DNA from 4 places in the Bacillus sp. PK6-013 genome. Region 1 is predicted to be linked to each of the others. Evidence: predicted binding sites of a transcription regulator. Region 1 holds the regulator's gene; each other region holds the start of a gene.
What was found. Region 1 encodes LexA, which represses DNA repair genes until DNA is damaged. Its sites were predicted from a motif close to CGAACATATGTTCG; they were not measured.
Positions count from the first base shown of each region.

Region 2: the regulator LexA is predicted to act here: its motif matches at 4,902-4,915, upstream of recA (recombinase RecA).
Region 3: the regulator LexA is predicted to act here: its motif matches at 5,545-5,558, upstream of M1E03_RS14775 (ImmA/IrrE family metallo-endopeptidase).
Region 4: the regulator LexA is predicted to act here: its motif matches at 3,718-3,731, upstream of M1E03_RS09010 (Y-family DNA polymerase).

Region 1 covers NZ_CP096417.1:2,321,678-2,329,108, forward strand. Annotated here, with positions in the region: gene M1E03_RS11590 (cytochrome c biogenesis protein CcdA) at 1-176, opposite strand, end outside; gene M1E03_RS11595 (aspartyl-phosphate phosphatase Spo0E family protein) at 419-580, shown strand; gene M1E03_RS11600 (YneF family protein) at 661-879, opposite strand; gene sirA (sporulation inhibitor of replication protein SirA) at 964-1,401, opposite strand; gene tkt (transketolase) at 1,556-3,559, opposite strand; gene M1E03_RS11615 (DUF896 domain-containing protein) at 3,723-3,956, opposite strand; gene M1E03_RS11620 (YneB family resolvase-like protein) at 4,022-4,669, opposite strand; gene yneA (cell division suppressor protein YneA) at 4,688-4,999, opposite strand; gene lexA (transcriptional repressor LexA) at 5,151-5,774, shown strand; gene M1E03_RS11635 (NucA/NucB deoxyribonuclease domain-containing protein) at 5,973-6,401, opposite strand; gene M1E03_RS11640 (thymidylate synthase) at 6,695-7,431, opposite strand, start outside.
Region 2 covers NZ_CP096417.1:2,444,001-2,451,431, forward strand. Annotated here, with positions in the region: gene M1E03_RS12300 (dipeptidase) at 1-431, opposite strand, end outside; gene spoVS (stage V sporulation protein SpoVS) at 537-797, opposite strand; gene M1E03_RS12310 (TIGR00282 family metallophosphoesterase) at 999-1,796, opposite strand; gene rny (ribonuclease Y) at 1,883-3,442, opposite strand; gene recA (recombinase RecA) at 3,784-4,830, opposite strand; gene M1E03_RS12325 (competence/damage-inducible protein A) at 4,999-6,249, opposite strand; gene pgsA (CDP-diacylglycerol--glycerol-3-phosphate 3-phosphatidyltransferase) at 6,269-6,850, opposite strand; gene M1E03_RS12335 (helix-turn-helix domain-containing protein) at 6,917-7,431, opposite strand, start outside.
Region 3 covers NZ_CP096417.1:2,919,675-2,927,105, reverse strand. Annotated here, with positions in the region: gene M1E03_RS14805 (3D domain-containing protein) at 139-879, shown strand; gene M1E03_RS14800 (DHA2 family efflux MFS transporter permease subunit) at 937-2,361, opposite strand; gene M1E03_RS14795 (TetR/AcrR family transcriptional regulator) at 2,378-2,956, opposite strand; gene M1E03_RS14790 (hypothetical protein) at 3,067-3,303, opposite strand; gene M1E03_RS14785 (regulatory YrvL family protein) at 3,332-3,745, opposite strand; gene M1E03_RS14780 (poly-gamma-glutamate hydrolase family protein) at 4,213-4,860, shown strand; gene M1E03_RS14775 (ImmA/IrrE family metallo-endopeptidase) at 4,873-5,529, opposite strand; gene xre (HTH-type transcriptional regulator Xre) at 5,718-6,071, opposite strand; gene M1E03_RS14765 (helix-turn-helix transcriptional regulator) at 6,244-6,504, shown strand; gene M1E03_RS14760 (hypothetical protein) at 6,494-6,790, shown strand; gene M1E03_RS14755 (helix-turn-helix domain-containing protein) at 6,791-7,431, shown strand, end outside.
Region 4 covers NZ_CP096417.1:1,791,874-1,799,304, reverse strand. Annotated here, with positions in the region: gene M1E03_RS09025 (MATE family efflux transporter) at 1-1,139, shown strand, start outside; gene M1E03_RS09020 (FusB/FusC family EF-G-binding protein) at 1,191-1,832, opposite strand; gene M1E03_RS09015 (YolD-like family protein) at 2,044-2,382, opposite strand; gene M1E03_RS09010 (Y-family DNA polymerase) at 2,398-3,660, opposite strand; gene M1E03_RS09005 (YqzH family protein) at 3,936-4,148, shown strand; gene M1E03_RS09000 (MDR family MFS transporter) at 4,233-5,471, shown strand; gene M1E03_RS08995 (VOC family protein) at 5,523-5,906, opposite strand; gene coaA (type I pantothenate kinase) at 5,921-6,880, opposite strand; gene M1E03_RS08985 (ABC transporter permease) at 7,122-7,431, opposite strand, start outside.

The DNA.
Region 1 (7,431 bases):
AAAAAGATCGTATGTATCAGGCTCCTTTTTTGAAACATAAGTCTGTCAGAATGGATTTCACTCATGCTGACACCTGTAATATATGATAAAAAAGCGGGATACAGCGGCAGGCAGCATGGCGAAATAAACGATAGAAACCCTGCACCGAAAGCGAGAATATAGTTGATATCAGCCATCTCTTTCTCCCTTCTATTTTTTGGAATACTATGAAAGAAAATCATTTGATATGACAATTACATTTCAATTTCCTAACATATCACAAAAAAGGATGTTGGTTTCACGAATTTCTTTATATAATCAATTTTGACAATTTACCCTTATCACCTTCAGAATTGAAAAGGAACCTATATATGGATATAATAACATTTAGTAGGCAACAAAAAGATGATTTTTACAGAAGAAAGGATAAATTCCTGTGATGAAAGAAAATCTGCTTCATGAAATTGAGGAAAAAAGAAAAGAGCTGCTAAAAATCGTCATGACAAACGGCATGACTTCACATATCACCATTCAGCACAGCCAGCAGCTGGATATCCTTCTTTTGGAATACCAAAAACTATCTCTCGGACATACACAATAATCATAGATCAAAATAAAAAACCCGGAAGCGGGTTTTTTATTTTATAACCATGTTCCTTCTATGTCATAATCGCATTCGTATTATTTCGTTTGATTTTCCATGGCTTTCATCATTTGATTAATTTTCTTCTGGGATGGTTTCATACCCATCTGCATCATCATCATGCGCAGCATTTGTTCATTAATTGGCGGATTTTTTTTCAAATAGTTCATCATATATTTACGAGCAATAAAAAATCCGAGTGCAACACCTGCGAGCAATGCTAAAACGCCCACTAGGATGACAACCCATAAATCCATTTAATTTCCTCCTTCATGTTGTCTCGTATAAAGTGTACTAAACCAAACGCTATTATACAACATCTACAGTCCAAAATCTTTTTTTTATACAAAATTTCTTTCTTTCACAGGGTTCAGCCAGCCGTAACGTTTCATATTAAAATCCATCGCAAGGAAACACGGACTTACTTTCCGCAAAACCTCAAAGAAAACCGTTTCGGCATCGAATGGACCCTTCGCCAAAATCTCAATATGTCGGTCTTTGATAATAAAAGAAGCGCTTCCTTTTGGAACAATCAATCTGTATACATAGTCAACTTGTGTATAGTCTTCCCGGCAGAGGTTCATTTTCATTCTTTTGTGTATATGGGCTGCGGGAATCGGTTTTGTAATGAACTCGATCTGCTTGGCGGCTAATGGAGACTTTTGATCGGGGCTCGTCCAATGATAATCGTAAAACAGCTTGAACATGACAGACTCTCTTCCAAAATAATGGCTGGCAAATTCCTCTTCTATCAAATACGTATAATAATGGCGTTCCATCACTGTCTCATCCCCCTGTATCGAAGAATATATGCTTTCTATTATACAAAAGGGGGTTAGAAATAATTGTCTGATGATGATAAAAGAAGCGACTAATTTTGTCGAAATGAAAAAAAGAGAATGATCCGCAGATCATTCTCTTTCATATGCCCGATTAGCGATTTAACAGTTTTTTCACCCGGTCAACTACATTCGCAGGCGTAAAACCGTATTCTTTCATGATCGTTTCGCCGGGAGCTGAAGCACCGAAATGGTCGATTCCGAGAATGTCCCCGTCAGTGCCGGTATATCTCTCCCATCCGAGCGGTGATCCCATTTCAATTGCGAGACGCTTTGTCACATCAGTTGGAAGAACAGCGTTTTTATATTCGGCCGGCTGCTTGTCGAAACGATCCCAAGACGGAACGCTGACAACGGATACGTCAATGCCTTCTTTTTTCAGCTCGCTTTGTGCGTCAAGCGCAAGGCCAACTTCAGATCCGCTCGCAAGCAAGATCGCTTGCGGTTTTTCGTTTTGGCTTTTCGAAACGACATATCCACCTTTTTCAACGCCTTCATAAGCTGCTTCAGGAGACTGATCGATTGTCGGCAAGTTTTGACGTGTCAACACAAGCGCAGTCGGCTGACTTTTTGATTGAAGCGCCAGTTTCCAGGCTGCTGCTGTTTCATTTCCGTCTGCAGGTCTGATGACGGACAAGTTCGGCAGCGCACGAAGTGATGCCAGCTGTTCAATCGGCTCATGAGTCGGTCCGTCTTCTCCGACGGCAATGCTGTCATGTGTAAACACATATGTGACAGGAAGCCCCATTAATGCAGCAAGACGGATCGCAGGTCTCAGATAGTCGGAGAAAACGAAGAACGTTCCGCCGAATACGCGAAGGCCACCGTGGAGAGCCATTCCGTTCAAAGCTGCTCCCATCGCAAATTCACGTACACCGAACCAGATATTTCTGCCGGCGTAATCTCTCGCTGAAAAATCTCCGCCGTTTTTGATTGTCGTTTTGTTGGAGCCGGCCAAGTCAGCGGATCCGCCAAAGAAGAACGGCACTTGTTGTGCGATTCCGTTTAATACTTCCCCTGAGGATGCACGCGAAGCAAGGCTGCTTCCTTTCTCATACGCAGGTACTTTCTGATCCCAACCTTCAGGAAGCTCGCCCTTTATCGCAAGTTCAAGCTCTTCGGCAAGTTCCGGGTGGGCTTTCTTGTATGCGGAGAACAGCTCGTTCCATTCCGCCTCTTTTTTCTTGCCCGCTTCTTTCACTGTTTCGTTAAAGTGTTCGTACACTTCAGAAGGGACATGAAAATCTTCTTCGTATGTCCACTCATACGCTTCCTTCGTTAATTTCGCCTCTTCTGAGCCAAGCGGAGCACCGTGAACGCCGGATGTTCCCGCGCGGTTTGGAGAGCCGAAACCGATCGTTGTTTTCACTTCAATTAATGTCGGCTGCTTTTCATTTTGTTTCGCTTTCTCGACGGCCGCCGTAATCTCGGCAATGTTATTGCCGTCTTCAACATAAAGCACTTCCCAATTCATCGCTTCAAAACGCTGCTTCACATTTTCAGAGAATGAGCGGTTTAATTCACCGTCAAGCGAAATGTCATTTGAATCATAAAGCACGATGAGACGGCCGAGTTTCAAATGTCCCGCAAGCGAAGCCGCTTCCGATGAAATTCCCTCCATCAAGTCTCCGTCACCGCAAATGCTGTATGTATAATGATCAACGACGCGATAGTCGTCACGGTTGTAAGTTTCCGCAAGGTGACGTTCAGCAAGCGCCATTCCGACAGCCATTCCGATTCCTTGGCCAAGCGGGCCTGTCGTCGCATCTACGCCCGGAGTATGTCCGAATTCCGGATGTCCAGGCGTTTTGCTTCCCCATTGGCGGAAATTCTTGAGGTCTTCAATTGAAACGTCATATCCGCTTAAGTGAAGCATGCTGTACAGAAGCATTGATCCGTGTCCGGCGGACAGCACAAAACGGTCCCTGTTAAACCAATTCGGATTTTCAGGGCTGACATTCATCATTTTTGTCCAAAGCGCATAAGCCATCGGAGCAGTCCCCATCGGCATGCCGGGGTGACCGGATTTAGCTTTTTCAATCGCGTCTATGGAGAGTGTTCGTATTGTTGCGACAGATTTTAATTCAATCGTTTTCATTATGATCCCCTTCCTGTATGGACTCTACTTTCTTATCATAAATCTACCCATCGGTTTTCACAACCATTTCAGCTCAAAAGCAGTGAAAAATGACGAATCTTTGCCTTCATTTTAAATTGTAGTATATACAAAAAGGGAATACGATATCGGCGTATTCCCCAAATTAATGCAATCGGCGGTTTCTTTTTTCCTGTTTGAGCTTTTCAGGCGTCACATCATTACCTTCAGGGTCAACAATCGTCACAGTTTTCAACGTGTTTTTCATAGACGCGCGGACGCCTTGAAGATATTCCTGGCGAAGCTTCTGCTGTTCTGCTTTTTCTTCGTCTGTTAAAGATCCGCTCTTTGCTTTTTTGGCAAGCTCGTTAATTCTGGCTATTTTTTCATTAGAAATCATAAGATACTCCTTTGATTCGGTATATATCCATCATACTACTAAATCCGCTTTCGTTTGACAACAGATTAGTCTGCAAGGCCGTCCTTATACTCCTGGTAGCGGCGGTGAACGGTTGCTTTTGAAATGCTGTATCCGAACCCTCTCAACACGGCTGCAATCTCCGCAAACGTCAGCTTGTTCTCCCTGAGCCTGACGATTTCTGAAAGAGGCGCTTCGATCCGCTCTCTCCCGCCGCCTTCATTGCGGTGTTTCAGATTCCTCTCCGGGCGGTAGCCGTTTTCGACCGCCTTCTTCATTCCCCGCTTAATCTTCAGGTTATGTATTTTCCGCTGGTATTCTTCGACAATCCCGACAATCTCCAAAACCATCGAATCCGCTTCGGAAAGCTCAAGCTTTCCCCGGTGAGCCAGCGTGTAGATTTGAACGCCTTCTTTATATAAACAGTGAAGAAGGGCAATTTTGGCATTCCCTCTTCCAAGCCGCGTATCATCCTGTATTAAAACCGCGTCAATGTCTGATGTTTTGATTTCCTCGAGCAGATCGAAGACGCCGTCGCGGTCCATCTCATATCCGCTCGCCTGTTCGGAAATGACGTTCACGACGTTCATCCCGTGCTCAGCGGCAAGCGACTGGAGCTCTTCAGCCTGCCGTTTTAATGAGGTTTCCTGCTGCTCCTTCGCAGTGCTTACCCTGGTGTAAATAATCGCATTCATGGAAATCCCCTCAATCATTTATTCTACAACTGCAAGCTGATATTGATCGGAGTGCTGTTTGGCTACCGGCAGGACCAAAACATCGCCCGGTTTAATAACGGATGTCGGCAGATTGTTTTTATCGGCGACCCATTCGATGAATTTTTGTTTGTCAGCGGGTTTTCCGCCTTTGATCCGGTCGGCCAGCTCCCACAATGTATCGCCTTCCTGCACTTCTATTTTAACATATTGCTTTCTTTCTTCGATTTTACCGGCAAAAGACACAAACAGAATACAGCAGCTGATCACAGCAGTAAACAGACTGACAAAAATCAATGATTCTCTTTTCATATCCATCACCCCAGAATGTTTGTTCGGTTTTATGATTTCAGTATACATACGAACAAATGTTTCTGTCAATCGTTTTTTTCGAACCTATGTTTGTACTCAAAGGAAAAACATGCTATAATCTAGCTAAAATCGACGTTTTGAGGTGCAAAAAATGACGAAGCTATCAAAAAGACAACTTGATATTTTGCGTTTCATTAAAGAAGAAGTGAAACGCAAAGGCTATCCGCCTTCCGTCAGGGAGATCGGAGAAGCGGTCGGCCTGGCGTCAAGTTCAACGGTCCACGGCCACTTGGCAAGGCTTGAAACGAAGGGATTGATCAGAAGGGATCCGACGAAGCCGAGAGCGATCGAAATTCTCGATACAGAGGAAGAAATTCACATTCCGAAAAACCAGGTTGTCAATGTCCCGGTCATCGGAAAGGTGACGGCCGGTACGCCGATTACCGCAGTCGAAAACATTGAGGAATACTTTCCGCTTCCAGACCGCCTGGCGCCGCCGGATGAGCATGTCTTTATGCTGGAGATCATGGGCGAAAGCATGATCGATGCCGGAATTCTTGATCAGGATTATGTGATAGTCAAACAGCAGAACACCGCAAACAACGGAGATATCGTCGTTGCGATGACCGAAGACGACGAAGCGACTGTTAAGCGGTTTTTCAAGGAAGAAACCCATATCCGCCTTCAGCCGGAAAACCCGACGATGGAACCGATCATCCTCCAGAATGTGACGATTCTCGGAAAAGTCATTGGCGTATTCCGCACGGTTCATTAAAAAACGGACTCATCAGCAAAACCGCCGGTCGGCGGTTTTTTTTCGCACGAAAAAACAGGCTCACATCCATACGGAAATGAAGGATGCGAGCCTGAAACAGAGGGATTGATCATATGCTTACATTACCATTATCCCCCAAACGAGTTTTCTTGTCAACAAAAATGTTTCCTTGAGGAAACATTTTTCATTGTCTCCCTTTTATCGAACGATAAACAAAATTCTCGTCCCGTCAGCGTAATCGCTCAGCCTGTTCCCGACCCAGGAGCCGGCTCCGCGGTTATCCGATGAGCTGACATATCTGACCGACGCTCCTTTTCCTCCTTCTTCACACATGGCCATCGGCCATTCGTCACGGTCAAAGCCCGGCTTAGTCGGAATCCCTTTTAATGATTCCTGACGGCGCTTATCCGCTCCAGATCTTTCAATTGTGCAGACATCTGAATGGCCCGCTTTGATCGCATCGCTTATATGAGCACCGGTTTCAGGATAGCGCGATGCCGGAAAATACAATACGTCATCATACCTTGCAACGCCTTCGGCATGCTGAGAAGAATATGCAGCCCCTCCCGAAAGCCCAAGCAGCACCAATGCGGAAAACAGCAGATGAATCGCCCATTTTTTGATCATGACAAAAACAACCTCCTCTTGTATATGCTGGTGTCACTAACAGATTAAGAGAGAATTGTTTTTGCTTTTCGGGCTCTTTGTGAAAAAGACGTTTAGATTGTGTAAATAAACGTAAGTTAAATGCTCGGGTCATACCCGTGAAAAACTGCATGTGCTTTTTGCGTCCGCTCTAAACGTATACACGGCTGCCATCAGGAAACATGCGGCAGCCGGATATGCAAATTTTTTCATCGTTGTATTTTTTAAAAATGATTCATTCACACAACAAAAAAACAGGCGGAAAATTCGCCTGTTTATACGGCAACTTCAAATGTCAGCTTGTCGCCGTGCTTATAGTCAATTAATTTAAAATCATCGATTGTAAAGTCATAAAAGTTTTTGATGTCCGGGTTGATCCACAGCTTCGGCGCTTCATATTGCTCGCGTTTCATCTGAATGTTTAAATTATCGATGTGACGGGTATAAATGTGACAGTCGCCGATATTGAAGATGTATTCGCCCAGCTCATAACCGAGGACTTGGGCGATCATGCGCTGCAAGACGTTATATTGGAACACATTGAACGGGTTGCCAAGCGCCATGTCATTGCTTCTCGCTCTTACTTCCAAAGAGAGCTTTCCTTCTTTCACATACCATTGCGTCTCATAGACGCAGGGCGTCAAAGCCATGCCGTCCAAGTCATCGGGATTCCACAGCATGGTCAAATGCCTGCGTGAAGACGGATTATGCTTTAACTGATGGAGCAAATAATCCACTTGATCGGTTTTCTGCCCGTTAACCGTTCTGTTTTTCTTCGCTAATTGATAGCCGTAGGCTGCTCCGATTGTGCCGTCTTCAAGCCGCCATTGATCCCAAATATGAACCCCCATATCGTTCAGAACTTGGACATCATTGGATTTCAGCTGCCAGATCCAAAGCAGCTCTTTGATGGCCGTTTTCCACGCCACCTTCTTCGTCGTCAAAATCGGCACTTCCGAATTGTCAAACCGCATTTTTTCGCTCATGATGCTCAGCGTATGAGCCGGCGTTC
Region 2 (7,431 bases), 120 kb from region 1:
CTTTCTTCTAAAGCGCCGTCTGCGAACGTATTGGCCCAGTTCCACGTCAGGCCGAAACTTCTGACTCCGAGCTGAAAAAAGATGTCAAACAGCCTTAAGTTTTTTGAGATCGGCTCACAGCCTTCCATCGTTAGAATGATGCCGGTTTCATCGCTTTTGAGCTTGTCGATATCGGCTTTATGTTTGATCAGTTTGATCCGCTTGTACTTTGCAATTTTTTCGTGAAACAGCCGGATCTGCACGAGCGCCATTTCAAGCCTTATTGTGTCGGGTACGGTTTCGGGCAGAAAAATCGCCAGACACTGCACTTTCGCCTTTCCGTTTAACAGAGCCTGAACCGGCGTTTGAAGCGACGGGTCACTGTACTCATTAAGCTTCGGATTTTTCCAGAGCTTCAGCAGCAAATCAGAATGGGCATCAAAAATTTTCACGTTCATCCTCTCCCGGCTGCATTTTTCAAAAACGGCTAAACCAAAAACAACCCGCTTACGTGAAAGTAAGCAGGTTGAAGCATTTGAAAAAGAGTGATTTTTCTATCAGCGAGGCTCTACGATTAGCTTAATCGCTGTTCGTTCTTCACCGTCAATTTGAATGTCCGTAAACGCCGGAATGCAAATCAGATCGACACCGCTCGGTGCTACAAATCCCCGTGCAATCGCTACCGCTTTAACAGCCTGATTTAATGCTCCGGCTCCGATTGCTTGAATTTCTGCAGCTCCTCGTTCCCTCAAGACTCCTGCGAGCGCACCTGCGACCGAGTTTGGATTTGATTTTGCTGAAACCTTTAATATTTCCATTCCTGCTCCCCCTTAAGTTTACAATGGATAAGTGAGTGTTCATTAGAACAATCATTATTAGATGTTGCTATTTTCAAAGCCATCCCCTTTTAATTGCTTTTCAAAAATAGCAGGGTACCTTCCATTTTTACTATATTCACTATAGGACCGGGATATTCCTGCTTTCCTTTTAATATTTTTCTAAAATGATTTTCTGTTCAGTCATTCAAAAAACATGTGGTCATCATTAATTAATATCCGGTCAATTTTAACGGCTTTCTTGCTCTGTTCGTCAATGTCAATGACAACTCCGCTCAGTGTTGTGCGGCCTTCGGCAATCTCAAAACGAACGGGCAGGCTCGTTTTAAATCGCTTGATAATCGTCTCGCGGTCGACGCCGAGAATCCCGTCGTAAGGCCCTGTCATCCCTACGTCTGTTATATATGCCGTGCCTTTCGGAAGAATGCGGTTGTCAGCTGTCTGAACATGCGTATGCGTTCCGACAACTGCTGACACGCGGCCGTCCGTATACCAGCCGATCGCCTGCTTTTCGCTTGTCGCTTCGGCATGAAAATCGATAAAGATGAACGTTGTTCTTTTTGACGCTTCTTCTATTAATTCATCAGCTTTTCGAAAAGGGCAATCGATCGCAGGCAGAAATGTGCGGCCTTGCAAATTGATCACAGCCAGTTCCTTCGAACCGTTTGTTTTTATGTATGTGATGCCTTTTCCAGGCGTGCCTTCGGGAAAATTGGCGGGTCTGACGATCTGCGGCGCATCATCAATAAAATCAAATATTTCCCTTTTATCCCATGTGTGGTTTCCCATTGTGAGAACGTCGGCTCCCGCTTGAATGAGCTGGTGGTATATTTTTTCGGTAATGCCTTTTCCGTGTGCGGCGTTTTCTCCGTTGACGATGACGGCGTTCGGTTTATATTTCAGCTTCAGCTTCGGCAAATAGGTTTTGATCATGTCTCTGCCGGGCGAACCGACAACATCTCCAATAAATAAAATTCTCATAATTTGACCCTTTCTTTTTTAAAATAGGTTTTAATCATAGTGTTACACAAGGAAACAAAAAAATAAAGTGGCGCATTCGCACCACTTTATTTTGCGTATTCAACGGCTCTCGTTTCCCTGATCACGGTTACCTTGATGTGTCCAGGGTAGTCAAGCTCGTCCTCGATTCGTTTTCGAATATCACGCGCCAAACGATGGGCTTCAAGATCGTTGATTGAGTCAGGTTTGACCATGATCCGCACCTCTCGTCCCGCTTGTATCGCGAATGATTTTTCAACACCTTCGTACGATTCAGAGATTTCTTCCAGCTTTTCAAGCCTGCGAATATAGTTTTCGAGCGTTTCGCTTCTTGCGCCTGGTCTTGCGGCGGACAGCGCATCGGCTGCGGCCACGAGCACGGCGATGATGGAAGTCGGCTCCTGATCTCCGTGGTGAGATGCGATACTGTTGATGACAACTGGATGCTCTTTATACTTAGTGGCCAGTTCCACACCGATTTCAACGTGGCTTCCTTCCACCTCATGGTCAATCGCTTTCCCGATATCATGAAGAAGTCCTGCCCTTTTTGCGAGCGTCACGTCTTCCCCGAGCTCTGAAGCCATCAGGCCTGTCAGAAACGCCACTTCCATTGAATGTTTCAGTACATTCTGTCCGTAGCTCGTTCTGAACTTCAAGCGGCCGAGGATTTTGATTAAATCGGGATGAAGACCGTGAACTCCAACTTCAAACGTCGTCTGTTCACCCATTTCGCGGATGTAATCATCCACTTCACGGCGGGATTTCTCAACCATTTCTTCGATTCTGGCAGGATGAATGCGGCCATCCTGAACGAGTTTATCAAGAGCGATCCTGGCTGTTTCACGCCTGATCGGATCAAATCCTGAAAGGATAACGGCTTCCGGCGTATCGTCGATGATCAGATCGATCCCCGTCAATGTTTCCAATGTACGGATATTACGTCCTTCACGTCCGATAATGCGGCCTTTCATCTCATCATTTGGAAGGTTGACAACTGAAACCGTCGTCTCGGCCACATGATCTGCCGCACAGCGCTGTAAAGCCAATGAAAGAATATTTTTCGCTTTTTTATCAGCCTCTTCTTTCGCTCGATTTTCACTTTCTTTCGTCATGATCGCGATGTCATGGGAAAGCTCGTTTTCAACCCGTTCCAGAATGATTTGCTTCGCTTCATCTCGCGTCAGACTTGAAATACGCTCCAACTCTGACTGCTGCATACGAATCATTTCATCCACTTTGCTTTCCATCTCTTCAATATGTTGTTGTCGTTCATTCAGAGAATGATCTTTCTTCTCCAACATCGCTTCCCGTTTATCTAATGATTCATCTTTTCGGTCAAGGTTCTCTTCCTTTTGAAGTAAACGGTTTTCTTGTTTTTGAAGCTCATTTCGTCTTTCACGAACTTCTTGTTCAGCTTCTATCCGAAGCGTATGAATCTCGTCCTTTGCTTCAAGAAGGGCTTCTTTTTTCAACGCTTCAGCATCCCGCTTTGCGTCTCCAAGAATTTGTTCGGCTGCATTTCGCGCACCTGAAATTTTTGCTTCGGCAATGATTTTACGAACATAGTAGCCAACAACTAAACAGAATAGGCTCAGCAAAATGGAGATGAGAATTGCTAAAGGATTCATAACTTTCACCTCCTCTTGCTATGAACTTGTCTTGCTAAAAGTAAGTGTCGGCATGTACATTGTACTTCTTCTCAACATACAGAACCTTCACAGGGAGTGAAGCGGCTTCACAGCCCTTGTCAAGTTTAAATGTTTATCAATCATGTTAAGAAAAACAAGTGATACAATTTCATTGTAATTGTGTGGGAAATACTTGTCAAGCTTACGGTCTTAACGTTTCCGGATTAAGCGCCTTTTCAAACGGCGCGGATGAAGGTGATGGACAAAGGAGCTGCGTCTGAATGCGCAGATGAAAGGAAAAGGCTGCCGATCGGGCCGGCAGCCTTTCACATGTTTCATGATTAAAATTCGAGTTCTTCTTGAGCTTGGGCCTCGTCTTCCTGAGCAGGAACAACGCCTCCAGTGTCCAAACCGTAGTGCTCCCGGATCTGCTCTTGAATCATCAAAAGGATGTCCTTGTTTTCTTTCAGGAACTGTTTGGCATTTTCACGGCCTTGTCCAAGACGTTCCTCCTGATAAGAGTACCATGCACCGCTCTTCTGAACGATGTCAAGCTCTGTTCCGAGATCAATGATTTCTCCTTCTTTTGAAATCCCTTCCCCGTACATAATGTCCACTTCGGCAGTCCGGAATGGAGGGGCCACTTTGTTTTTCACGACTTTGATTTTCGTCTTGTTCCCCATGACATCGTTGCCTTGTTTCAGCTGCTCTGCGCGGCGCACTTCAAGGCGGACAGAAGAGTAGAATTTCAGCGCTCTTCCGCCTGGCGTCGTCTCAGGATTTCCAAACATGACGCCGACTTTTTCACGAATCTGGTTAATAAAGATCGCGATGGTCTTCGATTTATTGATCGCTCCGGAAAGCTTACGAAGCGCTTGAGACATCAGTCTGGCCTGCAAACCGACGTGGGAATCCCCCATATCTCCTTCGATTTCAGCTTTCGGCACAAGCGCTGCCACAGAGTCGATGACAACGATATCCACCGCTCCGCTTCTGACAAGAGCTTCGGCGATTTCAAGCGCCTGCTCGCCCGTATCAGGCTGTGACAGCAAAAGCTCATCAATGTTGACGCCCAGCTTTTGTGCATAGACGGGGTCGAGCGCGTGCTCGGCGTCGATAAACGCCGCCTGTCCGCCCTGCTGCTGAACTTCGGCAATCGCATGAAGCGCCACCGTCGTTTTACCGGAGCTTTCAGGCCCGTATACTTCAATAATCCGGCCGCGCGGGTATCCGCCCACTCCAAGAGCCGTGTCGAGCGCTAAAGAACCGCTCGGAACTGTTGAAATTCTCGTTTCAGTTTGTTCGCCGAGTTTCATAATCGAACCTTTACCAAACTGCTTTTCTATTTGTTTAAGCGCCATATCTAAGGCTGCCTGACGATCACTCATTCTATTTTCCTCCTTTATCACTTCCGCTATATCTACTATACCTTGTTTGCGCGGATTTGCCAAGAAAAAAGCGAACGCATATTCGATTTTTTTAAGAGGAAAAAATCGATCTCCTAAAATGGAATGACTTTTTTCATAAGAAAGATATACCGAAAATCCGGTTTCCGCTTATTTTTCCATCATTTTCAGCAACAGATGGCAGCCGTATTTGGCAGAACGCTTTCGCACCGCAGACCTGGATCCGGCGAACTGAAATTCGAACGCTTCTTCAGCCTGGTCCTTCACGGAGATGCCGATAAACACCTTTCCTGCCGGATGGCCTTCTTGCGTATTCGGCCCGGCTACTCCAGTAAAGCTGATGCCGATATCGCTTCCTGTTTTGACTCTGATGCCTGCGGCGAGCTCTTTTGCGCATTGCGCGCTGACCGCACCGTAGCGCTGCAGCGTGTCTTCAGCAACGCCGGCCGCTGAAACTTTCAATTCGTTTGTGTAGCAGACGGCACCGCCTTTGAAATATTCGGAAGCGCCGCTCATTTCCGTCAGCCAGGTGGAAAAAAGCCCGCCTGTAAAGCTTTCCGCAGCGGCCAAGGTCATTCCCTTGCTCCTGCATGCTTTCGCAAGCTCTTCTGCAAGAGATGTATCATCATACCCGTAAAAGAACTCTCCGACCCGCTCCAGGATGAGGTCTTCCGTTTCTTTTAACAAGCGGTTTGTCTCCTTCGGATCCGCATGCTTTGCCGTGAGCCTGAGCGTGACTTCCCCGTCGGCCGCAAGCGGGGCGATTGTCGGATTAGTCTGCGCATCGATGAGATCTTCCAAATCGGTTTCAAGCTGGGATTCTCCGATGCCGAAGAACCGCAGCACCCTTGACACGATCTTTTCCTTCGAGCCGAGCTTTTCCAAAATCAGCGGCTTCGCTTCGTTTTCAAACATCGGCTCCAGCTCTTTCGGAGGTCCCGGCAAGAGCATATAAAAGCGCGATTCATGCTCAAGCAGCATTCCCGGAGCCATCCCGAAGCGGTTCGGCAGAACATCGGATCCTTCGAGGATCAACGCCTGTTTGCGGTTGTTCGGCGACATCTCCCGGTTCGTTTTTCTGAAGTAATCCTGAATCGATTCGAAGGCTTCATCGTCGAGCTTAAGAGGGCGCCCGACAACTTCAGCGATCGTTTCTTTTGTCAAATCGTCTTTCGTCGGTCCGAGGCCTCCCGAAAAAATGATGAAGTCAGACCTTTTCTGAGCTGTCTGAATGACTTGTTTAAGGCGTTCAGGGTTATCTCCCACCGCCGTGTGATAAAAGACGTTAATGCCGATTTCGGCCAAATGCCTGCTGATAAACTGAGCATTTGTATTAGCGATTTGTCCGAGCAGAAGCTCAGAACCGACAGCGATAATTTCCGCTTTTCTTTCCAACTTCATTGTTTCCACTTCCCCACGTTTAGTTCGATGTTTTTAAAGCATCCCAGTTTTTAGCGAAATAATCCCATCCTGATACGACTGTGAAAAAGACAGCCACCCATAAAGCAAGCGATCCGAACGGGAAGGATACAAGCTCAAATGGAAGATTGTGAAGCAAAAGAGCAGAGATGGCGATGATCTGAGCCCATGTTTTCACTTTTCCAAGCATGTTGGCCGCGACGACTTCCCCTGTTCCCGCAAGGACGAGCCGCAGTCCCGTTACGGCAAATTCCCGGCTGATAATGACAATGGCCATCCAGGCCGGAGCAAGATGGTAATGCACCAGAATAATTAAAGCGGAAGACACGAGCAGCTTGTCTGCAAGCGGGTCAAGAAATTTTCCAAAGTTTGTTACAAGGTTCAGCTTTCTCGCGTAATAGCCGTCAACCCAATCGGTGACAGAAGCAAAAATAAACAACAGTGCGCCGATCAAATGGGTGACCGGAATCGACTCGCTGCCGAAAGAGACAGCCCCCCACTGAAACGGCACAAGCATGATGACCATAAAAACAGGAATTAATGCGATTCTAGAAAGCGTGATTTTATTCGGTAGATTAAACATAAAGGTTCCTCCAGATATGTATGTTTTCCTAATGATGATGAACGCAAGAAAAAGTCATCTGTGCAATTAAGATGACTTTTCCTCCTTTTTATTTTGAATCGTTATGTTTTGTGTCATCACAGTCTTAGGATCGAGCTTGTAAGAAAGAACTTCTCCGTTGATTTTAATTTCAACGCCCGGCGCATATCCGATCCGCAAATCAATTTGCGATTGATCGGTAATATTCTTTTGAAAGGTTTCTCCTTTTTTCATCATTCCTTCTTTAAGGGAGCTTCCTTTCTCGTCGCGCACCCTGACCCATGAGTTTGCGTTTGCCTTTACTTCAAGCTCCAGCTTGTCGGATCCTGATACTTCATAAGTTGTGGAAGAGCCTTCGCTTGCGGTCGCTTTCATGGTCAGCTTGTCGTTCTCATCAAACTGCTGATCCTTTTTTTCTTTGTCGCCTTCAGCGCTGTCTTTCTGCGCATCCGTGTTCTGTTGATTTCCCTTTGTCAGCGGGGAATCTTTTGAGACGTCATACTTGCTTTGCGATTCCTCTGTCTTAGGCTCTTCAGCCTGCTGGTTGCCTCCGCCGTTTACAG
Region 3 (7,431 bases), 600 kb from region 1:
GAATTTTACATAAAATCAAACTTTATCAGTAAAAAATCTGTAACGAAATTCGCATCAATCTGTCATAGCGGTGACATTTTGCTGTGTTACGATTTTCCCTGTTAGTTTCAAAAGGGCTAACAAGGGAGGATTTAACTTATGAAGAAGACAATCATGTCCTTGGCTGCAGCCGCAGCTATGTCGGCGACTGCATTCGGAGCGACTGCCTCAGCAAAAGAAATCGAAGTTCAAAAAGGAGACACGCTCTGGGGGATTTCTCAAAACTACGGAATGAACCTCAAGGACTTAAAAAAATGGAATCAGCTTTCATCAGATCTGATTTTACCGGGTCAAAAGCTGAACATTTCTTCTCAAGAAGAAAAATCTGAAGAAAAGCAGTACACCGTTCAGCCAGGGGACACGCTCTCAAAAATCGCAAAAGAGTTCGGTGTAACTGTAAGCGATCTTCAAAAACGGAACAATCTGAAGTCGGACCTGATTATTGCAGGGCAAACGATTGCGATAAATGGAGAAGCAGGAGAGGCTGCTGCTGCAGCGCCTGTGAAACAAGAGTCCGCGCAAAAACAAAACGATCAGCCTGTCAACGTGCAAAAGGAAATCACAGTGACAGCAACTGCGTATACGGCAAATGACGGGGGCATTTCAGGCATCACAAAAACGGGAGTCGACCTGAATGCGAACCGTGACGCTAAAGTCATCGCGGTTGATCCAAGCGTGATTCCGCTCGGTACGAAAGTATATGTGGAAGGCTACGGCGAAGCGACGGCTGAAGACACCGGAGGCGCCATTAAAGGCCATAAAATAGACGTATTTATTCCAGATAAAAAAGACGCTTTCAATTGGGGCGTCAAAACCGTAAAGGTCAAAATTTTAAACTAATATCAAAAAATGCAGGAGGCGCTTCATGCCTCCTGCATTTTTTTGATGGATCGATGTTTATGCTGGATGATGTTCCCCGCGACTGCTTTTCACAAAAACCGAAATCACAAGAGCAGCTGCTGCAAAGACGATAGCTACGAAATAAACCATATGAACGCCTTCTGTCATACCTTGCATGTGCAGCTCCTGACGGCTGGCTCCTGAAGAATGCGCGATAAAGCGATTCGAAACGGTCGTCAGAATTGTCGTGTACAATGCCGGACCGATGGCCCCTGACACTTGATTGACCGTATTCATAATCGCCGAGCCATGCGGGTACAGCGGTTTGGGCACCTGGTTTAAACCGAGCGTCATGATCGGAGCCATCGTTAACCCGACGCCGAGTGTGAAGCCGGCGTACAGCATCATTCCCGCCGCCATCGGCGTATCGCTTGAAATATTCGTAAACAGCGAAAGGACGGCAATCACAATGATCAACCCGGTGATCAACAGCGGTTTAAAGCCAAGCTTATCAAACAGGCGTCCTGCAACAAGAGATGTCATCGCCAGGACAAGGCCGCCCGGCAGCATAAGAATGCCTGTATAAAGCGGTGACAGCTCAAGCGCCATCTGGAAGTAAAGCGGCAAAATCAGCATCATCGAAAACTGCAGCATCATCACGATCCACATCAGGATAACCGAGACGGAAAATATTTTTGACTGAAACGGCCTCATATCAAGCATCGGCACTTTCAATTTGAGCTGGCGCATGACGAACAATATTAATCCGATGACACCGGCTGCCAGTCCGATGATCACTTTCGGACTGCTCCAGCCTGCAGCTTCCCCGGCGTTGCTGAAGCCGAAAACGATTCCGCCAAACCCGACAGTCGATAAAAGAATAGATAATATGTCAATTTTCGGATACGTCAGTTCGGTTACATTTTTCAGGCGGAACGCCGCATAAAAAATCATGAAAACCGATACTGGCAGCATCATGAAGAAAACAACGCGCCATGAATAATGCTCGACAATATAGCCTGAGATGACCGGACCGATCGCCGGGGCAAATAAAATAACGAGCGTGAGGATTCCGGTCATCGTTCCGCGTTTTTGCGGCGGAATCAAAGTCAATATCACATTCATCACAAGCGGCAGTATCAAACCTGTACCTGAGCCTTGGATGATCCGTCCGGCGAGAACGAGCGGGAAGACCGGAGCGATTCCGGCCAGAAAGGTTCCCGCTGTAAACAATGTCATCGCAGACAGAAACAACTGCCTTGTCGTAAAGCGCTGCATTAAAAACGCGGTAATCGGCACAGCGATGCCGATCATGAGCATATATCCGGTTGACAGCCACTGAGCCGTATTCGCTGAAATGCCGAAATCGTCGATGATCTTCGGCAAAGCCACATTCATAACCGTCTCATTAATCAGAGCGAGAAAATTTCCGACGATTAAAATGGCGATAATCATGAAGGAGCCTTTTTTAGCATGTTCCATTTGCATTTCCCACCCTTTATGATCGTTTTAGTAAAAAAGGAATTTGTTCGGCGGCTGCACTGAGGGGCCGACCGTTTTTTTTCGTCACTGAGAGCACATACGCACCCTCAATCATCGCCTGTATCGCGACGCTCAGCGTCTCGGCCGTTTCCGGCGCGTAGCCTGACTGGAGCAGTTTATCCTGATAGACAAGCTGCCAGTCTTGATAAACCTGTTCACAAGTTTGGCGGAGCCTTTCGCTGAACGACCACGTTTCTGCGGCGACGGATACGATTGGAATATCATCGTTTTCTTCCATGATGTATTCCTCGATTCCGTCAGCCATCATCTGGATATAAGATTGAAACGCCTTGACAGGATCAGCTTCTCGGCTGATCGCTGACAATATATACGCTTTGATTCTTTCCCCGGTTAATTGAATCGCCTCTTGCGCCAGTTCTTCTTTGCCGCCGGGAAAATAATAATAAAGCGATCCCCGCGGCGCTCCGCTTTCGGCTGTGATTTGGCTCAGACCTGTGGCATGGTAGCCTTGTTTGCGGAACAATCGTGAAGCCGCCCGCAATATTTTGTCGCGGCTGCTCATTTTTTCTGCCATCCTATCATTCCCTTATGATTTTATACTGATCGGTCTATATAATTTTAACGAAAAAAAAGACCTTTTTTGAAGGCCTATTTTAGAAAAAGGACGATTTGTCCATATTCGGTTCACCGGGAATCCGCTGAAGGCTTCAGAAAGCCGGCAAGCAGCGGCGCCACAGCGATCACTGCCAAGATCGACAAAAGGCTGTCAGATATGAGGTGAACAAAAGTGGAATTGATGGTATAGAGTGCGAGCACCGTTAAATAAACGGCCAAAAAAACGTAGCCGAAGATTTTCTTGCGGAACGGTTTTTTGAGTTGAATAAAAAGAAACATTCCGGCCATTAAAATGATAAACGTCACAGTTCTATTCTCCCTTCGCGAATGTTTCTCAATCCTCGTATGTCCGGTTTCTTTCTTTGTTGTCTTCAAATGCCAGCTGAATGACGAATAAAAACAGACAGGCGATGATTTCCACATCCAGCGGGATGGTGATGCTGTCCATCAATTCATCAGCGAGATGGATGGCAAGCCACGTAAAAAAACATTCGATCATAAAGGTCACGGCTTTATGACCGATCATAAAGCTCAAAATCTTTTCCGGGATTTCAAACAGCGCACCGAGGCCAAAGGATAAAAGGATATACCAGAAGAGCGACCAGGGCGATTCGTATGTCACGCCGAAAATCGCGAAAAAGCCGGCAACGCCGAAATAATAAGACCCGAATAAGAGCGTAAACACAGTGAGGATCAACAGAAAGATCATAGTCACTGCGAACATGGTACCGAGAGTTTTTTTAATCATTAAACATTCATTCCTAATCATGCAGTGTATATTCATGATATCAGAAAAATATCCGGTTGTGAGTTATTAATGAGATTTTGGGGTTAAAGTTTGTGTGGAAGGGGGGAGTGGAGAGAGCGTTCTGAAAAATTCCTAAGGTGTTTTTCGAGACCTAATTAATCGCCATATATCATATTTGGAGCGTTTTCATAAGGGCTGCAAAGAGGATAGGATCCCAAATGAAAAAGGCTGTCAGCCGGCAACCTTACTTTGTTAATCATATTTCGTATTTGCTTGTTCTAAAACCGACGTGTTTACTAGAAGAATTATTTTCGTGCCTTAGGTGATTTTCGATTTTGGTTCAATTGCTTTAATCTTTTAAATCTCATAAAGAGATTTTTATTTTCCTAGAGGGAACATATTTACAACCGCTGCGACTCCCGGTACACTACATAAAAACAGGACAGGCAGGTGCAAAAAATCAAGAGATGAAGCAGGCTTTAACTGACCAATACGGCAGCTTTACAGAGATGGCAGAAAATGAAATAGAAGGAACCGATTATTCGGTGGCTGCGCGGGATGCAGGGAGCGCACTGCTTGTGATGGCTCCCCACGGGGGCGGGATCGAACCGGGCATCAGTGAAATTGTCAGGGCTTTTGCAGCGGGTTCTTCGGTTTATTTATTGGAAGGATTGAAAAGGCGCGGCAATAAGAGTCTTCATGTGACAAGCGCCCATTTTGACTGCCCGCTTGCCGTGCGAATGGCTGCAGGACATCGATACATACTGGCGTTCCACGGATATGACGAGCCTTTCCGCCGGCATACGCTCATCGGGGGGACAGATCGAAGGCGCGCCTTGTTGTTTGCGGAGACATTGGAGAAGCACGGATTTTCTGCGGAGCTGGCGGCTGAAAGGGGATATCTTTCAGGTACAAACCCTGCAAGCATCAACAATCGCTGCCAAACAGGGTTAAGCGTGCAATTTGAAATCAGCACTGCCCAGCGGAAGGCGATGTTTGAGCAATTCACATTAAAGGGCAGGCGAACGTCTCAAAATGAGGTGTTTTCCCGCTATGTCAAAGCTTTGAAGGCAGGAGCCCGCATCGCATATGGGCCGAGTGCAGCCGGGAGCTGAGCCGGCTGTTTTTTATTTTCTCAGCATATACGCCGGCCGGCTTTCTGCCGCGACCATTTTGCCGACGCCGTTTGCCGTTGTGTACGGGCGGCGGGTTTCCCGGCGGTAGCGTGCAAGTTCGTCTTCTTCTTTAAGGCGAGCAGCATTCGCTGATTCGCTCTCTTGGGAAAGGCTCGCCATCCATGCCTCATGAAACTGGATCCCGGCTTGCCGTTTTTCAAAGAGCTCGATCCGTTTGACAGCGAACGATTCCGTGACTTTAAAGAGGTCGGCGATCATTTTAGCGGCTTGGCATCGCAGCTGGGGAAAATCCATTTTTAAAAGCATAAAAGTAGGGACGCAAAAATGGTACATAAATTGATTGGCCTGGAATTCCTGCAGCTCCCTGAACATCTGATTCATATAAAGCTGGTTTCCCGCGTGCTTTAATACGTGGCATAACTCATGGGCAAAATCCTCCCACTGCTTTTCCTTTGAAAGGCTGCTGTTGAGAATGATGCTGTACATGCCGTCATGCTTAATCATCATGCTGTTGACATTTTCATAGTGAATCCAAATGTTAAAATGAGCGGCTATGCGATTCATATCAATGTGGTGGGGTTCAAAAAAACCAAACTTTTGATACATATTTTTGACGTATTCTTCTAGGTGAGATAAGTAAAACTTCAATACGAGACACCCTTTCGAACAAATGTTCTGTTTTTAGCGGGAAAGAAAAGCCCGTCAAAGGGGCTGTCATGTTTTCATGCAGATCTATCATATACGATGAGCAGCCTCTTTAGCAAATCTTTCCCTTTTTTATCGTCTTAACTATTAAATCGGCGCTCACCAGGTAACGTTTAATAGAAATTCCTTTTTTATCCGTTTTGTTTATCTCCGGGCTTTCGTTTTTTCTCTTTTTCTTTTAAGTATTGAATGAACTCGATGGCCTGCTGTCTGCTTTCGGGGGAAAATTCCTGCATGTCTCGGTATGCAATTTGCAGATCCGGATCTGCGATTTCGTCTTCAATCGTTTTTTTCTTTTCCGTTCCTGTCAACAGATAGTCAATCGTCACTTTATAGTAATCGGCGAGTTTTTTTAATGTTTCATAGTCCGGCTCGCTTCTTCCGTTTTCGTAATGGGAGTAGCGGGCCCGCGATACACCGATCTGCTTTGCAACTTCTTCCTGTGTCCGTTTTCCTCTCAGGCTCTTCAGTCTGCCGCCTAACATAGAATGACCTCTCTTCCTCAATTCGGCATGTTTATCTCTATTATAGATACAAAATGTATCGAAATAAACATATGATAAAAAAAGTATCAAAAAAGCATTGATGATAAGAAGTGTATCATATATAATCAAATCATCAGATACGTATTGTATCAAAAACAGGGAGTGAGAACATGTGCGAAAACGGTTGATCGAAGAGCGTTTTAAGAGGGGATGGACCCAAAAGCAAGTGTCGGAAAGGCTTGGACTCTCCGAGGTTTATGTTCGCAAAATCGAAAGGGGAACACGCAATCCCGGCAGAGAAACGATGCTGAAATTCGAAACGCTTTACTCAGTGCCTGATCGATTGCTGTTTCCCGATCTTTTTCAGGTCTGTTTGGATACATATTGTATCAACGGAACTCTGTATGAAAGAAGGCGATGTCATGAATCTTGAACATCCGATGGTCACACACATTCGAACGCACGGCTATCCAAAGGAAGCCGACAGAGAGCAAATGCGAAGACATGGCGGACCCGCCGGATATCCACAAGGAGGCAGAATGGGTAAAATTGTGATTTCCTACAGCTCAGACCGTTTTGATCAATGGCGGCTCGGCGAAGCCGGGGGATTCATCGCTTTTACGAAAGACGGAAAGCCTGTATTCCAATTCGATCGTAAAGGCCAATACGAACGGTATCTCAGACTGAACCGCAGAAGGCAGAAGGAAGGGGGAAGATGAATGTCCCGTCCGCTCGATCAAAGCTATCCCTTTTCCGTTTACTCAGGGATTTTAACACCTGTGCACTACGAGAAAATAGGCAATGCCATTTGGCTGTTTTTATGGTGCATCAGTTCAACAACTAAGGAAATCGAACGCGATGGGATGACATGGGGCATCGTGCTCGGCAACAAACCGCTGAAAGCCGCAGAATTGGCTCTTCAATTCGGCGTCAACGAAAAAACGGTTAGAAGATGGCTCGCTCTTCTCGAACGAAACGGCTACATTGCAGTCACAAGAGCGCCTTACGGAATGATTTTGTCAGTCAGACATTCAAAGAAATTTGCCTATGCCAGCCATGTCCGGTCAGGCAGTTCTGTTCGGACAGAAGAGACTGGCCGTGCGGACATCCTTGTCCAATCCAATAAAGATATCACACAAATCAACACAAAACATAATATGACTTCCATAAAAACAATAGCAGACCGATTTGCCGCCCTTAGGTCTTTGCAGGAAGGAAAGCCTGTCCATCCCTCGTCAAAAGACTACCAGGCCATCGCCCGGATTGTCGCCCGCGGAGTGTCTCTTCCGCAAACAATCAAATGGCTTGAACAATGCTTTGAAGAGTATGAGGCGCGGCGCCGAAGCCGCCATGAAACGAT
Region 4 (7,431 bases), 530 kb from region 1:
CATCGGGGTTCGCTGCTCAGTCGCTCGGCTCCCAAAACAGATCAGAGAGCGTTTTGGCTCTTGCCCGGCCTGTTTGCATCGCGGTTTTTGCCGGACTGATGTTCATTCTCTTGCAAAAACCGCTTGAATACGCAGCGCTGACGCTGATACAGCCTGACCGCCATACCGCTGAATTCGCCTCGCAGTATTTTTCGCTGAGGATTTGGGGCGCTCCATTTGCTTTAATCAGCTATTGCATTCTCGGCTGGCTGATGGGAATGTCCCTTATCAAAGTGACATTGCTTTTGCAGATTTCGATGAACGTCTTGAATATCGTGCTTGACATCGTTTTTGTCTACGTCTTTCACATGGAAGTATACGGCATCGCTCTAGCCACTTTGATTGCGGAAGTGACGGGCTGCCTGATCGGCTGCTGGCTTGTGAAAACGAATGCCGCCATGCGGTTTAAGCTGCCGTCCGTCAAGGTTTTGTTCGACCCGAAACCGTTTAAAAAAATGATGGTTGTCAACCGCGATCTATTGATTCGGACATTGTGCCTTTTAACGGTTTTTAATTTGTTTACGGCTAAAGGAGCCGGCTTCGGCGCTGAAGTTTTGGCCGCAAATGCGATCTTAATTCAAATTCATTATATGATGGCTTATGTGTTTGACGGATTTGCCAATGCATCGAGCATTTTTGCCGGGAAAGCCGTTGGAAGAATGGATCGGGAACTTTATTCCCGTACGCTTTCCCTTTCGATCCAGTGGTCGCTGATCTCGGCCGCGCTGCTTTCAGTCGGCTACTTTCTTTTGAAAGGTGTAATCCTTCCCTTGTTTACACCGCTTGAAAGCGTTTTGGAAGCAGCGAAAACCTACGATATTTGGATCGCTCTCTTTCCTTTGGCCGCAAGTTTCGGACTCGTTTTTTACGGGATTTTTACAGGAGCGACTGAAATAGGCCCGGTCAGAAATTCAATGTTCTTGGCTGTTCTCGTCTTCCTGGCCGCCTTTTTTACCGCTGTGCCCGCTTTCGGAAACCATGGGCTGTGGCTCGCTTTTCTTTTATTCAGCCTTGGACGTTCCGTATTCTTATGTATGGCTGTTCCCGGGCTGACCACCCGTCTCTTCGGAGAGCGAAGTGCTGCGAAAGAGGCAGGCTAAAAGCCAAATCATAAAACCCCCCCGGCTAAAGCTTAGCCGGGGGGTTCTCGTTTATTCTTTCGTTAATTGTGCGACGAAATGGTTCAGATGATCCAGCGTCATCACATTTTGATTGCATGTTTCACTGTCACAGCAAATATAATTGCCTCTGTCTGTATAGGTTTCTTTCCCGCTTTTCACCCGGGCCATGAACAGTCCGATCTCTTCGGTCCTGTTGCATATCGCGCAGATTCCTTTTTTATTGCTGGATTTGATGGTGCCGTGTATTCCGGTCAGCTTTCCGCCGGCATCCACAATCATGTACTTTCTGCCTGATCCTGCATCATTCCATCCCAGGTAGGAATATCCGCTGAAATCCATCTGTTCAAAATCGGGCGTCTTTAACTTCTTCACTTTAGAAAATAGCTTTTTAGCGGTTTTTACTGTTATACGCTGAAATGGAATGACATGAGGCTTTAATTCGGCTAAAAAGCGCATCGCTTCACCGCTGTCTTCCACTTCTGCCATCTTCTGCAGCAAAGACTTTTGATCGCTGCTGAGATCAGGAAACAGGTTGAACACTTGATCGAGCGCATTGCATTTCAAAGCGTCAAGTACGTTTTCGTCATTGATGTTCGCATGTCCCTGAACAAGGCTGTCCGTTTGAAACTTAATAAAATTATATTGGTCATTTCTGATAAAAGGTGTCTTCATTTCTGCCAGCTCCTTATTTATGGATCTATATTTAAAAATAAGGTGCAAAGCCGGATGATCAGAAATGATACCTTGCTTTTTTTAGGCGATTTGTTTATAACCCCGCCTCATGCAAAGTATCGCCTTTCAAGATAACAGGCTTTGCATGAGACGCTGCAGTCGGCAAATGAATGTCATTTACCATTTTATCCACCTCCGAATACTGATTCTATTATAAACGACAATCGTATTCAATCTCAATGATATCCTCCATCTTTAAAATGCATATTTCATCCGCCCGGCTTACGATCCGCAGCTCCCTTTTCAGGGCGTCGGCATAGTGAATCCGGCCGGCCAGCGTTTTCACTTCCCCCTGCCGATAATAGGCAAATTGCAACATTCTGTTTTCTGCCATCGCTTCACAAATGATTTCATTAAATTCTTCATATTTTTGTTCATCCAGGATCGGTTTTTTGAGTTTTTGAAGGCTTTCATGATATTCCCTGAGCAATTCCACGTGCTCAGGCAGCATCATGGAAACCCATTTGATACTGCCTCTGTCGCGAAGCATAAATGATTCTCCTTTCTATGCCTGATGGCCTCCGACCAATTTTGACCGCAGCCGGGCCGTCCCGGCGTTTGTATAGGAAACAGCCCGCAAAAGCGCTGTTGATCCGTGCCGTTCTCTGATGCCGTCCATCACGTACCCGAGCTGCCGCTTCTTTTCCTGATCGGGACGAAAAAGATCAAGCTGCATATTGGTGTCGTCTTGAATATTGGACAAAGAGACGGAAATTTTCCGAACCGTTTTGCCGGCATAAAACCGCTCGAACAATGCCAGACATGTATGGTAGAGATCAAGGGTGACATTTGAAGGGCTTTCCATTGTTTTTGAACGGTAAAACCCGCCGCCAAGCTCATCGCGGCTGTATTCGACGCCAAGACTGACGGTCCGGCCCGCCTGGCGGTGGGCGCGCGCCCTTTTGGCCACTTCTTCACACATTTCAAGAATGACATGCTTGACTTCCTCCGGATTCGGATAATCGCGAAGCAAAATCTGGCTTTTTCCATAGCTGACCTGCCCCTCCAAGAGCGGCGCTCCGATCGCTGAAAGGTCGATGCCCCAAGCGTGATAATAGAGCTGGTTTCCCATCACCCCGAATGTTTTCTCAAGCCGCTTGAGATCATAGTGAGCCAGCTGACCGACTGTAAAAATCCCCATCCGGTTTAACGTCTTTTCCAGCCTGGAGCCGATTCCCCACATGCGGCGCAGCGGAGACAGCGGCCACAGCTTCGTTTTCACGTCTTCGTAGCCCCAAACGGCCACTCCGTCTGCTGATTTTTTCGCTTCAAGGTCAAGGCACAGCTTTGCCATCAGCAGATTCGGTCCGATTCCGACAGCACAGGGAAGGCCAAACTCCCTTTCCATATCATCTTGAATTTTCATCGCAATCGTTCGGGCGTCTCCCCACATGCTCTCAACACCGTCCACCTGAATAAAGCTTTCATCCACGCTGTACGTATGAATGGCATCAGGCGGCACATAGCGGCAGAACAGCCGGGTGAGCTCTGTAGAAACACGGACAAACAGCCCCATCTTTGGATTGACCAGCTTGATGCGCGGATCATCCGGCAGCTGATAAAGCCTTGTTCCCGTTTGCACGCCGAACTCTCTTTTCAGAGCCGGAGAAGCAGCGAGAACGATGCTCCCCTGCCGCTCCGTGTTTCCGACAACCGCCAGCAGGCAAGTCATCGGATCAAGTCCGAGCAGGACTGCGGCACAGCTTGCATAAAAGCTCCGCATATCAACGCACAAAACCGAACGCGACGGATATTGACCGTAATCCATCTCTCTCCCTCCAAAAAGAACTGATGTTCGCACAATTAGTGTATGAATACTATACTCCGAATATACGTTCGATTTCCAGGCGTAATTTTATCCAAAGAAAATCCTGGCTGAAAGCAACAAAAAACACCTTCTTTGGAAAGAAGGTGACATGGCGGATCATTCCAGTTCGGAATGCTGCCGCATCCGGTTTAATGACTCAAATTGAAAGCTCCCTTGAGAACCTCGTTTTTTCCTAGTAAGATAAAAGAAAAAGCGCTCCTAAAGGAGAAAGACAAATGGATGAGAAACTGATTGAAAAAATGCTCGGACAGGCGCTGAAGCAGTACGGACGCAATGTTGCAACCGATCCGCTCAGCCCCGGCGAAAAAGAAATCCTGAAGATGGCTTTGCAGGAAAGGCGGATCGAGGAACCGAATGAGGGGCTGCATGCCCATATCGAAGATGTCATCTATGATTATGTCACAAATCAAGGCTTGTTCTCCTTTTGATCACCCAGCATATAGAAATTCCTCTATTCACCGCCATTTGTTTCATGTATGATAAACAAATAAAAACGTAACGGAGAGTTTCTCATGAAACAAAAATGGCAGAACATCCACCCGCTCAGCTGGACCATTATTGTCGGAACCATTTTCGGACGTATGGGCACAGCCATGAGCATCCCTTTTTTAGCAATTTATTTGACACAAGTGAAAGGCGCCTCTTCCGGCTTTGCCGGCGCCGTCATTGCAGCGAGCTCTCTGATCGGAATTGCGGCAAGCTTTTACGGCGGGTACTTATCAGACAGGTTCGGCCGGAAAACCATCATGCTCGTTTCGATTTTCGGCTGGACATTCGTGTTCGCCGGTTTCACGCTCGCCGATCATGTCTGGACATTCTTTGTCATGAATGCCTTAAACGGATTATGCCGCGCTTTGTTTGAACCGACTTCAAGAGCGCTGCTTTCAGACGTATCCAAACCCGAAACGCGCCTTTTCGTCTTTAATCTCCGCTATACCGCGATCAACCTCGGCGTCGTCTTCGGTCCGCTTTTAGGCCTGTACCTCGGATCTTCGAAAACGACGCTGCCGTTTTTCATTGCGGCTTTCATTTATTTTATTTATGCGGCGGTGCTGGTCATTCAATTTAAACACCACACCGTACCGGCAACTGAGCGGAATAAGCGTATAAAAGTGCGGGAAGCGCTGGAGGTGACAAAAAAAGACCGGGTATTTACGATTACACTAATCGGTTCGATTCTTTGTTTATTCGGGTATTCCCACTTCACATCCACGCTCGCACAATACATGGCGGCCAGCCCGTTCATCGAAGACGGGACGAAAGTGTTCGGTATGATGCTGACGCTGAATGCCTTGGCCGTGCTTGTCGTACAGTACCCGATCGTACATATCGCCAAACGGTTTTCACCGATTTTATCGCTGATTGCCGGAAATGTGCTGATTAGCGGAAGCCTGTTCAGCCTCTCGTTTTTCCACGATCTATGGTCCATCGTCTTGATCATTATCGTGTTTACGATCGGGGAAGTGCTTCTCTTTTCGATGATGGATTTACTGGTCGACCGGATTGCCCGGCCTGAGCTGAAAGGCACTTACTTCGGGGCTATAGGCTTCACCCAGCTGGGAAGCGTGATCGGCCCTTGGGCGGGGGGAATGCTGCTGGACGCCTTTGGAGCGGAAAAGCCGTTTTTCACTTTTGCAATCCTGTCCGCTGTCACCATTTGCGGCGTTCCTTTCCTGGTGGCAGCCTTCCGGAAGCTCAAAATAGATGAAGCAAAAGTCAAATTAAGTTCGAAAAAAACGATGCAGCATTAATTGAAAACAGGCCGGCTCGTTCAAAGGCCGGCCTTCCGGCGGACGCCCGCCTCAAGGCGCCGCAAGTTCGACTTTGATGCGGTCGGGATCTTCGGTATATAAGGCATAATGCCCGCTTCCGCCGGCAAACGGATGTCTGTCTTCATATAAAATGCGGCATCCCCGCTCCCTCAGTTTCATTGTCATTTCGTCGACCTGTTCTTTGGATGCCGCGTAAAAAGCAAGATGGTTTAAACCGACGCGGCACCTGTGATAACCTGCTTTGACAAACTGCTCTTTCGCCTGCACAAGCACGAGATAGGCGCCGTTTGCTTTCCAGCTGATCCCGTCTTCCCATTGTTGAAAAACCTCATAGCCGAGCTCTCCGAGAAACCAGCCCCAAAAGCGCTTCGACGCTTCCAAATCTGAAACATACAGTTCAATATGATGGATCATGCAAGCCTCCTCTTCTACACCCGTCTGACGAGAATCTCTTCCACCTTGTGGCCTTCGCCTTTTCTCAAGATTAAATCAGACCGGAATTTTGTAGGCAGAATGTTCTCATACAAATTCGGACGGTTGACGGTCTCCCATATTGACTTTGCCATATGGTCCGCTTCTTCGTCCGCAAGGTCTTTGAATTTATGGAAATAAGAACTCGGATCTTGAAATGCCGTCTCTCTGAGCATGCGAAAGCGTTCAAGATACCATTTGATAATGAGGTCTTCTTCGGCATCCACATAAATTGAGAAGTCAAAAAAATCGGAAACGAAAACCCGCGGTTTTGTCCGGTCGTCTTCGATCGTCGGTGTCTGCAGCACATTGACGCCTTCGATGATGACGATATCCGCTTGTTCAACCGTTTCGTAAACCCCTTCCAATCTGTCGTACGTTAAATGGGAATAAACGGGTGCGCGAACGATTTCCTTGCCGGATTTTAAATCGTTTAAAAACTCAAGCAATGCTTTGACATCATAGCTTTCCGGAAACCCCTTCCGCGACATCATCTGTTTTTCTGTCAGCACCGCATTGGGATAAAGAAAACCGTCGGTTGTGATCAGACTGACTTTCAGCCGTTCCTGCAAACGGGAGAGCACCGTCTGAATGATGCGGGCCGTCGTGCTTTTTCCAACCGCGACGCTTCCGGCAATCCCGATGATGAACGGAATTTTGGCCGCGTGAGGATGGTTCAAAAAACCGTTCACCCGGGTGTTCCGTTCATATTGAGTTGTCCGGTGTAAATAAAGCAGCCTCGCCAGCGGAACATAAACGGTTTCGACTTCTTCCAAAGACAGATAGTCATTTAAACCTTCAAGCCTTTTTACTTCCTCTTCGGTCATTTCTACCGCCATATGCCCGCCAAGATTTGCCCAGGCATCGCGGGTATGACTCGTATATAACGTGTGCAAATTCAAATCCTGATTCGTCATTATACTCACCTGCCCTCTGTTCAAAAGCTGTTTACTAAAAAGTGCATGAATTCCTGAGACCGCTTTATTATTATATAGAATTTTTCGAATATTTACGAGGAACAAGGTTTCAATCAAAACAACCGCCTCATCCAGAGACGGCAGATTCTGTTGTTCAACTATTTGACACTCGCCTGCCAAACCTGAGCCAACGGGCATCCGTCGCTTGCAAAAAAAGAGCGCAGGCACTTGCGCTCTTTTTTCAAACGACATATTTGCTTTGCCTGTGCGCCATATAATAAGTAACCGCAGACAGCAAGCCGACAGATGCGGCTAAAATGATGACGACCGGAATCATGTCCACCTTCACCGGTGTAAACAGTTTAAAGCCGCCGCTGAAACTGAAAACCGCATGCCCGAGATTAGACAGCAGGTTTTTCAAATCGAATCTCCCCAAAGCAGGGATAAGCAGGCTGTAAACGATATACAGCAAAGCAGGCGTAATAAAGCTTCTGAAGAGGACGCCCAAATAAAATCCGACCGTCGAAAAAATGAAGCTGACCGCCAGAACG